Regions from separate parts of the Brevundimonas sp. PAMC22021 genome, predicted to be linked through region 1. Evidence: predicted binding sites of a transcription regulator. Region 1 holds the regulator's gene; the other holds the start of a gene.
What was found. Region 1 encodes LexA, which represses DNA repair genes until DNA is damaged. Its sites were predicted from a motif close to ATGTTCNCNANNTGTTCT; they were not measured.

Region 1 (5,802 bases):
AATACGGTTAAGACCGCCTTTACCGACGCGGCGGCTTGGCGGATCGCCGACGGCGGCCTAGAAGCCGTGCCATGATCCTGGTCGTCGATAACTACGACAGCTTTACCTACAACCTCGTCCACTATCTCGCGGAGCTGGGCGCGCCGACGCGTGTGGTGCGCAACGACGACCTGACGCCGGACGAAGCCTGGGCGCTGAAACCGGACGCGGTGTTGCTGTCACCCGGTCCATGCGCGCCGGACCAGGCGGGCATCTGCCTGCCGCTGATCGAGACGGCGCCCGCCGACATGCCGATCCTGGGCGTCTGCCTCGGACACCAGGCCATCGGTCAGGCCTTCGGCGGTGAGGTCGTGCGCGCCAAGACCCTGATGCACGGCAAGACGTCGCCGATCGAACATGGCGGCGACAGCGTCTTCGCCGGCCTGCCCGCGCCGTTCACGGCGACGCGTTATCATTCGCTGGCCGTGCGCCGCGACACTCTGCCGGATGCGCTCAGCGTCACCGCCTGGACGGCGGACGGCGAGATCATGGGCCTGCGTCACCGCACGCGCCCGATCCACGGCGTCCAGTTCCATCCGGAGTCGATCGCGACCGAGCATGGTCACGACATGCTGGCGAACTTCCTGACCCTGGCGGGCGTCAAGCGCCTCGCGGCCGCCTGAGCCGGCGACGCTCGCCGTGACCGATGGGTTCAAGCCGATCCTCGCGCGCCTGGTCGATGGCCAGACGCTGACGCCTGAACAGGCGCACGACTTCTTCGCCGCCTGCCTGCGCGGCGAGCCGACCCCGTCCCAGGTCGCCGCCGCCGTCACCGCCCTGCGGATGCGCGGCGAAACGGTGGAGGAGATCACCGCCTTCGCCCAGGCGATGCGCGAGGCCGCCCTGACGCTGGATCATCCCCATGAGGTGATCGATACCTGCGGCACGGGCGGGGACGGCCAGCACACCTACAATATCTCGACCGCGGCAGCGCTGGTCCTGGCCGGCGCCGGCTTGAAGGTGGCCAAACACGGCAACCGCGCCATGTCGTCCAAGTCCGGCTCTTCCGACGTGCTGTCGATGCTGGGCGTCAACCTGATGGCCGGGCCGGAACAGCAGCGCCGCGCACTGGACGAGGCCGGCATCTGCTTTCTGTTCGCCCCCGCCTATCACGGCGCCATGCGCCATGTCGGACCGGTGAGAGCCGAAGTCGGCTTTCGCACCGTGTTCAACCTTCTCGGGCCGCTGTCGAACCCGGCCGGCGCCAGGCGTCAGGTCATGGGGGTCTATGATCCGCGCCTGCTTGAGCCTCTGGTCGAGGCGCTGGGCCGCTTGGGGGCTACGCGAGCCTGGACTGTGCATGGCCAGGGTCTCGACGAACTGACCACCACGGGCGTGTCGGAAGTGGCGGAATGGAAGGACGGTCGGGTACGGCGCTTCCAGGTCTCGCCGGAAGACGCGGGCCTGGCGCGTGCGTCGCTGGACGACATCCGGGGCGGCGACGCCGGGCAGAACGCGGCTGCGCTGCGGGCGCTGCTCGACGGCCGGCGGGGCGCTTATCGCGACATCGTGCTCCTGAACGCCGCCGCCGCCCTTGTCGTATCCGATCGCGCCGAGACCTTGGCGGCGGGCGCCTTGCTGGCCGCCGCCTCCATCGACGATGGTCGCGCGGCGGCGGCGCTGGAGGCGCTCGCCCGCATCACCTCCACGCCGCCTGAAGCCCCGCCGGAGGCCTGACGTCATGACCGATATCCTCGACCGGATCGCCGCCTACAAGCGCGAGGAGGTTCAGGCGCGCAAGGCTGCGCGCTCGCAGGACGAGATGGATCGTCTGGCGTCCGGCGCCTCCGCGCCTCGCGGGTTCCGGTCCGCGCTGGAGGCCGCGCACGAGCGCACCGGCCGCCCGGCCCTGATCGCCGAGATCAAGAAGGCCAGCCCGTCAAAGGGCTTGATTCGCGAGGACTTCGAGCCGGCCTCCTTGGCGCGGGCCTATGAGGCGGGCGGCGCGGCCTGTCTGTCGGTCCTGACCGACGACCCCAGCTTTCAGGGCGACGACGCCTATCTGGCGCAGGCGCGGAACGCCACGGCCCTGCCCTGCCTGCGCAAGGACTTCCTGGTCGATCCCTGGCAGGTCGCGGAAAGCCGCGCGCTCGGCGCCGACTGCATCCTGATCATCCTGGCCATGATCGACGATGGACTGGCCGCCGAACTGCTGGCCGAAGCCGAGCGGTTCGGCATGGACGCCCTGATCGAAACGCACGACGAGGCGGAAATGGCGCGCGCCTGCGAGCTCGGCGGCGACCTGGTGGGCGTCAACAATCGCTCTCTCCGCACCTTCGAGGTCGATCTCGAGACCACGGCTTTGCTGTCGATCCTCAGTCCCGTTCGGGCCCTGCTGGTGTCGGAAAGCGGCGTCTTCACCCCGGACGACGTATCCCGCGTCCATGACGCGCACGCCCAGGCCATCCTGGTCGGCGAAAGCCTGATGCGGCAGGCGGATGTCGAGGCCGCCACCCGAGCCCTCCTCGCCTGATCTCCCGTTGTTCCGCTTAGGTTGACATTAACCGGGAACACTTACAGAACATCGTCAATGTTCACGGCCCGTTCCGATTCCCATCAAACGGCCAGTCGAGGATCCGGCGATGCTCACGCGCAAGCAGCATGAACTGCTGATGTTCATCCACGAGCGGATCAAGGAGACGGGCGTCTCCCCGTCGTTCGACGAGATGAAGGAAGCGCTGGACCTGGCCTCCAAGTCCGGCATCCACCGACTGATCACCGCCCTGGAAGAGCGCGGCTTCATCCGCCGGCTGGCGCACCGGGCGCGTGCGCTGGAGGTCACCAAGCTGCCGGAGCAGGCCAGCGCCGCCTCAGGCCGTGCGCGCCAGCCTTTCCGCCCGGACGTCATCGATGGCGGCGGTGTTCGCAGCCCGGCGCCCCAGGCCGCCAACGACACGCGCGAGCTGCCGCTGCTGGGCAAGATCGCCGCCGGCACGCCGATCGCCGCCATCCAGCACGAACGCGAACGCATGCCTGTGCCCGAGTCGATGCTGGGGTCGGGAGACCACTACGTTCTCGAGATCGAAGGGGATTCGATGATCGAGGCCGGCATCCTCGACGGCGACTTGGTGGTGATCCGGCGCGGCGACACCGCCAATAGTGGCGAGATCGTAGTGGCGCTGGTCGAAGGCGAAGAAGCGACGCTGAAGCGCCTCCGTCGTCGCGGCGGCTCCGTGGCGCTTGAGCCCGCAAACCGCAACTACGAGACCCGCATCTTCGGCCCGGATCAGGTGGCGGTTCAGGGCAAGCTGGTCGGCCTCATGCGCCGCTATCACTGAAATCGGGATCGGGGCGGCGGCTCCAGGGCCGGTCGCCTCGAACGTCGCCGCTCCAACGGGCTTTCCAGGCGCCACCGTGGCTGCGCCAGAGCTCCACGGCGCCCCGCTCGAAATCCACGGCGTCCAGCAGCAGCCGATTCTCGCAGGTTCTCGGCAAGGATGTGACGGCAGCGCGCACGCTGACGACCGGAGCCGCCTGACACAGGGCCTCCAGCGCCGCCACATCCGGGGCCTTGCGGCCCCACCATAGGGCGACTGGGGCCTCCGTCGCTGCCTCTGGCCGGCAGGAAAAGCGGGTGCAGACCCATCCCTCCGCCGGCCTGTCGGCAAGAGCCAAGCCGCGTCGTCTGGACCACAGCTCGCTGGCGAAGGCGCCGACGCCCGGACGCAGCGCGACCGCTTCGTCACCCTGGCTGAAGGCCGCGACCGCGCCTCCATCCGCAATCCACAGGTCGGGTGCAGGCGGACGGGGCCAGAGCAGGACGGCGGCGGCGAACGGCAGGCCGATCCAGCGCCACCGTCCTCGCCAAAGGCACAGAAACAGCACCCCGAGGAAGGAGATCGCCAGCACCGCGTCCGGTGCGCTGGCGATGGTTCGCACCGCCCCCGGCAGGCTCGCGGTCCAGGCGCCGATCGCCAGCATGGCGTCCACGCCCCAGCCGGTCACCACAAGGAAGGGCGCGCCCAGACCTACGGGCTCCAGCAGCGCGCCCAACGCCAGAAACGGCATCATCACGAAGTCGGAGATCGGCGCGGTGACCAGATTGGCGAGTAGGCCATAGGTCGCTGTTCGATTGAAGTGCTGGATCGCAAATGGTGCGGTGGCGAGACCCGCGACCAGGCTGGCGGCGACGGCGGCGGTCAGCCAGCCGCCCGCGCGCTGCACGGCCAGGATCGACCAGGGCGCGGAAATCTCCCGCAATCGTCTGGGCCACGCCTCGACCAGAGCGACCAGGGCGGCCGTCGCGGCGAACGACATCTGAAAGCCGGGCGTGACGATCGCCTGCGGGTGCAGCAGCAGGACGATCATGGCCGCGACCGCGAGCGCATGCATGGTGATCGCCTGTCGATCCAGCAGAATGGCGACAAAGGCGATGGAGGCGGTGATCGCCGCCCGCTCTGCCGGAGGCGGCGCGCCCGACACGACCAGATAGGCCGAGACCGCCATCAGGCTCGCCACCGCCGCGACCTTCTTGCCCGAAACCCGCAGCGCCAGCCACGGCCAGGCCGCGACCAGCAGGCGTACGGCGAAAAAGGCGAATCCGCCGACCACGGCCATGTGCAAGCCGGAGATCGACAGGATGTGCGCCAGGCCTGAGGCCCGCATCATCTCCTGGTCCTCGCGCACGATCCACGTCTCGTGCCCCGTGGTCATGGCGGCGGCGACGCCTCCCGTGCGCTCGCCCAGCCGCGCGACGATGCGCTGCGCCAGATCAAAGCGCGCCGCATTGATCGCCATCTCCAGCCGCAGCCGCCATCCGGGCGGCGCCAGTTCGGCCCGACGCGTCTCACCCAGCGCAAACGCCACGCCGCCCAGCCCCTCGAAGAAGGCGTTGCGGCCGAAGTCATAGGCGCCCGGGGCGGCCGGCGCCGGCGGCGGGTTCAGAATGGCGAACAGCCGCACCGCTTCGCCCGGCTCCGGCGGCGAGCCCCGCACCGTTGCGCGAAGCCGAACCGGCGTCTGCTCCGACGCGAGCCCGCGAACGCGCACGGGCGCCACGATCACGCGATGGCCGCGTTCGCCGGGCGTATCGACGTCCACGACCCAGCCCTCGACCACCGTGGCCTCCGACATGGCCGGCGCGATCGGCGCCTCGATGGTCATCGTCTTCAGTCGCGCATTGGCCATGCCCGCGGCCATCACCGCCAGCATCAGCAGGGGCCAGGTCCAGGCGCGGCTTCGCCCCGCTCGTTTCACGATCCCCCAGGCTGCAAACAGCACGGCCGCCGCGATCGCCAGCGGCCACAACGGCGGCTCGAACCTGAGCGCGAAATAGAGGCCGCATCCGCCGCCGAACGCCACCGGCGTCCACATCGCCCATCGACTCTCCTGAGAGGCGACCGCCTGGGCCAGGCTGATCCATAGCCGCGTCCAGGGGCTGGGCTTTGGCGAGGCGGGGCGTATAAGGGCCTCGCTTACGGACCCTCCCCCCATGATCGCCTCTTCCTCGACCGTCGTCACCCGCTTTGCCCCCTCGCCCACCGGCTACCTTCACATTGGAGGGGCGCGGACGGCGCTTTTCAACTGGCTTTACGCCAAGGGCCGCGGCGGCCGCTTCCTGATTCGCATCGAGGATACCGACCGCGAACGCTCTACCGAGGACGCCGTGCAGGCCATCTTCGACGGCCTCAGCTGGCTGGAGCTGTTCGCCGACGAAGAGCCGGTGTTCCAGTTCAGCCGCGCCGACCGCCACCGCGAGGTAGTGGATCAGCTGCTGGAGAAAGGTCACGCCTACCGCGACTTCACCTCTCCACAGGAGACGAC
Region 2 (5,802 bases), 1.0 Mb from region 1:
GCGGTGCTGGACTGGCGCATCGACGGCGGCGACTTCTCAAAGCCCCAGGCGCGCGCCCTAACCAACCTCGCCTATCTGACGGCGCTGGCCCTGCCCATGGGCGGCCAGGCGGTCGTCACCAGCCGACGCGACGGCGACGCCCTGGTGTTCGAGGGCCGGGCGGAAGGCGCCCGCGCCCGGTTGAAGCCCGAAGTGGTCACCGGTTTGAACGGCCAGCGCCTGACCGACGGCCTCGCCGGCCAGTGGATCCAGCCCTACTGGCTCTGGCTGACGGTGCGCGACGCGGGCGGAACGCTTGACCTCGCCATCGACGACGGGCTTGTCGCGATCACGGCGCGGATGCCGGGCTGAGATCCGGCGCCGTCCCAACACCTCGTTAACCGGCAGGGCGCGATAATCCCTCTCGAGTCACGGCCGCCCTTTTTCGCCCGGCGCGCCCTTTCGGAAGACGACCTTGGACCTCAGGACCTGCCTCATCGTCGACGACAGCCGGATCATCCGCAAGGTCGCCCGGCGCATCGTGGAAGGTCTGGGCTTCGAGGTCGACGAGGCCGCCGACGGCGCCGAGGCCCTGGCCTATTGCGCCGGAATGATGCCGGATGCGGTTCTGCTGGACTGGTCCATGCCGGTCATGGACGGGCTGACCTTTCTGCGCCGGCTGCGCGCCATGCCGGGCGGCGAGCGACCCAAGGTGCTGTTCTGCACCATCGAGACGCGGGCCGAGCGCATCGCCGAGGCCCTGTCCGCCGGCGCCGACGAATATGTGATGAAGCCGTTCGACGGCGAGATCCTGCAGTCCAAGCTGGCCGAGGTCGGCTTTGTCCCGACGATCGCCGCCCACGCGGGCGCGCCTGCGTCATGAGCCCGGAAGACTTCGAGCGGCTGCAAGGCCTGATGATCTCGCGCGCCGGTTTCCGGCTCACGCGCGATCGCATCCGCCTGGCCGAGCACCGGCTGGCTCCGGTGGCGCGGCGTGAGTCCTACGACAGCGTCGAGGCCATGCTGGCGGCCCTGTGGGCGCGGCCGGTCGCCTCGCTTGGCTGGGCCGTGATCGAGGCGCTGCTGAACCCGGAGACCTGGTTCCGCCGCGACCGCGCGCCGTTTGCGGTGTTCGAGCGCGAACTGATCCCGGCGTTGGGGCGGGTGCGGACCGATCGGCCGATCCGCGTCTGGTCGGCCGGCTGCTCGACCGGCCAGGAGACTTGGTCGCTCGCGATGGGCGCGCTGGGCGCCGATGCGCGGGTCGAGGTGCTGGGCACCGACCTGTCCAGCCGCGCGATCGAAAAGGCGCGCGCCGGAATCTACACCGGTTTCGAGATCCAGCGCGGCCTGAGCGCCCACGCCATGCTGAGATGGTTCGAGTCCAGCGAGGATCAGTGGCGCGCCGGCCCCGAACTTACGCAGGCCGTTCGCTTCGCCCGCGCCAACCTGCTGGACGAGCCGACCGACGACGTCCGCTTCGACGTCATCTTCTGCCGCAACGTCCTGGGCGACATGGACCCGTCGCGGCGCGCTCGCGTGCTGGACGGCCTCGAACAGCGGCTGGTGGACGACGGTTGCCTGTTCCTGGGTCTGGACGAGCGGATCGAGGACGACACGGTCGCCTTTCGCCCCGTGAACGGCCGCCGCGGCGTCTACGTCAAATCGCCCGCCTCTCTGCGCCGCGCCGCCTGACGATTGCCAGAAGGCGGATCGGCCTCTTAACTGCGCCTCTGGCAGGAGGCGGGGCGATGCGGCTGTTTCTGTTGATCGCGGCGCTGGCCGGGGCGTTCGGGCTGGCCGTGCTGACGAGCCAGAGCCCGCGCCCCCTTCCGGCCGACGCGCCCGCAACCGCCTTTTCCGCCACACGCGCCCTGGCGGACGTGCGAGAGATCGCCCAGCGCCCGCACCCTGTCGGATCGCCCGACCATGCGCGGGTGCGAGCCTATCTGCTCGGACGGATGGGGGGCCTGGGCCTGCAGACGCAGACTCAAGGCTTCCGTCTGGCCGACCACGCGCCGCCGGGCCTCGATCCGGGCGCGGGAGAGGGCGTCAACCTGATCGGCGTGCTGCCCGGCTCCGACCCCGCGCTTCCCGCCGTGGCCCTGATGGCCCACTATGACACCACGCCCCGCTCGCCCGGGGCGGCGGACAACACGACGGGCGTCGCCGCGATCCTGGAGGCGGTGCGCGCCATCCGCGCCAGAGGCCCGGCCCCGCGCACCGTGATCGTCCTGTTCACCGACGCGGAGGAGATCGGCCTGATCGGCGCCCGCGCCTTCTTCGCCGCCCATCCGTTGCGCGACACAATCGGAGCCGTGGCCAATCTGGAGGCGCGCGGCGGCGGCGGTCGGGCCGCCATGTTCGAGACCGGGCGCGGCAACGCCGACACGGTTTCCGCCTTCGCCGCCATCGCGTCCCGCGTCACCGGCGGGGTGTCGTCGAACTCGCTGTCGGTTTTCGTCTATGAGCGGATGCCCAACGGCACGGACTTCAGCCTGCCAAAGGACGCCGGCGTTCAGGGGATCAACCTGGCGTTCCTCGGCCGGCCCGCCCACTACCACACGCCCTTGTCGACGCCGGACAACCTCGACGCCGGCAGCGTCCAGCACATTGGGTCACAGGCGCTGGAGTTCGCCGACCGTCTGGCGCGCGCGCCCGCTTTGCCTGCGGCGACCGCGGATGTGGTCTACACGGACGTGCTGGGCCGGATCGTGCTGTCCTATCCGCCGGCGGCGGGGTGGATCGGGGTCGCGGGCGCCCTGGCGCTTTGGGGATTTTCCGTGTGGAGGGTCGGACGGGTCGGCGGGCTCAGCGCCGCCGATGTCGGACGTGGCGTGCTGGGCGGCGTCTGGTTCCTGGCGGCCGGGCTTGTCACCGCGCAGGCGCTGCGGCTGCTGGCCGGTCCCACAGGGCCGGAGGGCTATTATACCATCATGGCGCGGCTGGGCTGGCTGGAGGCGGCGGTCGCCATCAGCCAGCTCGGCCTGGCGGCTCTGCTCCTGTTCGGGAAAGGCCGTCGCGGCAGATGGAGCGCCGTCGCCATGGTCGGCGTAGCAGCCGTGATCTGCATCGCGCGCGCTGGTCCCAACCCGATGCTGCTGGCGACGTCCGCCGTGGCTCTGGTCCTGCCGATTGCGCCCGGGCTTCAAACCCGAAACGCATGGAGCGGCTGGATCGGACTGATCGGGCTCGGGCTCGTCGTTACCCTCGCCGCCCAGACCCTCGCCCCGACCACGGCGCCGATCGTGGCCTGGCCCACGCTGCTGGCCGCGCTCGCCGCCGCCCTCTCCGCCTCGACAGCTGATGCGCTCGACAAGGCTCCGGCCGTGATCGCGCCGCTGCTGGCGACCGTGATCGGCGGCGCCTGGCTGCTCAGCCTCGCGCACCACCTGTTCCTCGGCATCGGCGGCCTGCTGCCGGGGGTGGTCGCCCTGCCCGCCTTGCTGCTGCTGATGCTGTGCCGCCCGCTCGCCTCTCGGCAGCCTGCCTGACCCGCCGATCAGCTGGTGCGTCAGGAATGGTCGCAACATCGCAGCGGGCGCTGTCCTGCGGATGAGAACATCTTGTGAACCAGAACAAACCATGCACATAGTCCGTCTCACAAGGGAGCGGGTCCATGGCGGGTCTCTCCCAAGCATTGATGGGAATCATGGCAAGGGAGACCAAGGCAATGGCTTCGCAGGCGGCGTTGAAACTCGTGGGCAAGGAAGACGGAGACAAGCAGCGGGCGCTTGAGGCGGCGATCGCACAGATCGATCGCGCCTTTGGCAAGGGCTCGGTGATGAAGCTGGGCAAGGCGGGCCAGGTGGCCGAGATCGAAAGCGTCTCGACCGGCTCGCTGGGCCTGGACATGGCGCTAGGCATCGGCGGCCTGCCGGTCGGCCGGGTGATCGAGGTGTTCGGCCCCGAATCCTCGGGCAAGACCACCCTGGCGCTCCACACCGTGGCCGAGGTGCAGAAAAAGGGCGGCGTCGCCGCCTTTGTCGACGCCGAGCATGCGCTGGATCCCATCTACGCCCAGAAGCTGGGCGTGAACCTGGACGACCTTCTGGTGTCGCAACCCGACACCGGCGAACAGGCGCTGGAGATCGTCGACACCCTGGTCCGTTCGGGCGCGGTGGACATCGTGGTGGTCGATTCTGTCGCCGCCCTGACGCCGCGCGCCGAGATCGAGGGCGAGATGGGCGACAGCCTGCCCGGCCTTCAGGCTCGCCTGATGAGCCAGGCGCTGCGCAAGCTGACCGCCTCGATCTCCAAGTCCAAGTGCATCGTCCTGTTCATCAACCAGATCCGTCACAAGATCGGCGTGATGTACGGCTCGCCCGAGACGACCACCGGCGGCAATGCGCTGAAGTTCTACGCCTCGGTGCGCCTGGACATCCGCCGCACCGGCGCGATCAAGAACCGCGACGAGGTGGTGGGCAACACCACCCGCGTGAAGGTGGTCAAGAACAAGGTCGCCCCGCCGTTCCGCGAGGTCATCTTCGACATCATGTACGGTGAAGGCGTCTCCAAGCTGGGCGAGATCATCGACCTGGGCGTCAAGGCCGGGATCATCGAGAAGTCGGGCAGCTGGTTCTCCTATGACTCGACCCGGATCGGCCAGGGCCGGGAGAATGTGCGCGAGTTCCTGCGCACCAATCCGGACATCGCCGCCTCCATCGAAAAGGCCGTGCGCGCCTCGACCAACAAGATCGCCGACGAGCTCTTGGGCACGCCCGAGCCGGACGAGGGTCAAGACCTGGAGGGCTGATTTCCGGCTCTCCTCGCCGCTCTTCCTCCGTCCGGGTCCGGCGACCCGCCATCTACCCCGTCGGGGCGGGACGGAGAAAGCGAAGGCCGTTCGACACGACCGTCGAACGGCCTTTTTCTTTGCCCGCGCCCCGGAGCCTTCCGCACGGCCGGACCGTTGATCCGGTTCACCACGCAAGGAGCCTCCCCATGGCCGACGAAAAGACCCAAACCCAGGCCCTGACCCAGTTCAGCCTGTCCGAAACCGAGGAAGGCTATCTGATCGAGATCGAAGGCGACGCCGGCGGCTCGCTGACCGTCGAGGCCACGCCCGAGCAGCTCGACGCCATCATCGACGCCCTGGACGCCCTGCTCTCCGAAGACGACGCCGAGGTCGACGAAGTCGAGGCGTAAGGCCGTCTCCAGTCCGTCATTCCCGCCGCACAGGCGGGGATGACGGGGCGCGGGCCGACGCCCGCCGAAAACGCATGGCTTGATCGCGCGCCTGCCCCTATATGGCCTGATCCTCCCAGCCGAAACGCGCCGCCATGCCCAGCCTGAACGAGATCCGATCCACCTTCCTCGACTTCTTCGCGGCCGACGGCCACACGAAGGTGCATTCGGCCCCGCTGGTGCCGCAGAACGATCCGTCCCTGTTGTTCGTCAATGCGGGCATGGTGCCGTTCAAGGACTATTTCACCGGCGCCTCCACCCCGCCCTACAAGCGCGCGACCTCCTCGCAGAAGTGCGTTCGCGCCGGCGGCAAGCACAACGATCTCGACAACGTCGGCTACACCGCGCGCCACCATACCTTCTTTGAAATGCTGGGGAATTTCTCCTTCGGCGACTATTTCAAGGAACACGCGATCGACCGCGCCTGGACCCTGGTCACCAAGGAGTTCGGCCTCGATCCCAAGCGGCTGATGGTCACCGTCTACATCGACGACGACGAGGCCTTTGACATCTGGAAAAAGGTCGCCGGCTTCTCCGACGACAAGATCGTGCGCATCGCCGGCTCCGACAACTTCTGGGCCATGGGCGACAGCGGCCCGTGCGGTCCCTGCACCGAAATCTTCTACGACCACGGCG

Region 2: a site for LexA is predicted at 3,538-3,555, ahead of recA (recombinase RecA). Genes of this name have one in related genera too.

Annotation. Positions count from the first base shown of each region.
Region 1 covers NZ_CP080376.1:1,126,827-1,132,628, reverse strand. Annotated here, with positions in the region: gene KY493_RS05475 (aminodeoxychorismate/anthranilate synthase component II) at 72-662, shown strand; gene trpD (anthranilate phosphoribosyltransferase) at 679-1,716, shown strand; gene trpC (indole-3-glycerol phosphate synthase TrpC) at 1,721-2,512, shown strand; gene lexA (transcriptional repressor LexA) at 2,622-3,317, shown strand; gene KY493_RS05455 (ComEC/Rec2 family competence protein) at 3,298-5,499, opposite strand; gene gltX (glutamate--tRNA ligase) at 5,471-5,802, shown strand, end outside.
Region 2 covers NZ_CP080376.1:2,144,123-2,149,924, forward strand. Annotated here, with positions in the region: gene chpT (histidine phosphotransferase ChpT) at 1-351, shown strand, start outside; gene KY493_RS10570 (PleD family two-component system response regulator) at 455-862, shown strand; gene KY493_RS10575 (protein-glutamate O-methyltransferase CheR) at 859-1,674, shown strand; gene KY493_RS10580 (M20/M25/M40 family metallo-hydrolase) at 1,731-3,473, shown strand; gene recA (recombinase RecA) at 3,653-4,735, shown strand; gene KY493_RS10590 (hypothetical protein) at 4,924-5,127, shown strand; gene alaS (alanine--tRNA ligase) at 5,262-5,802, shown strand, end outside.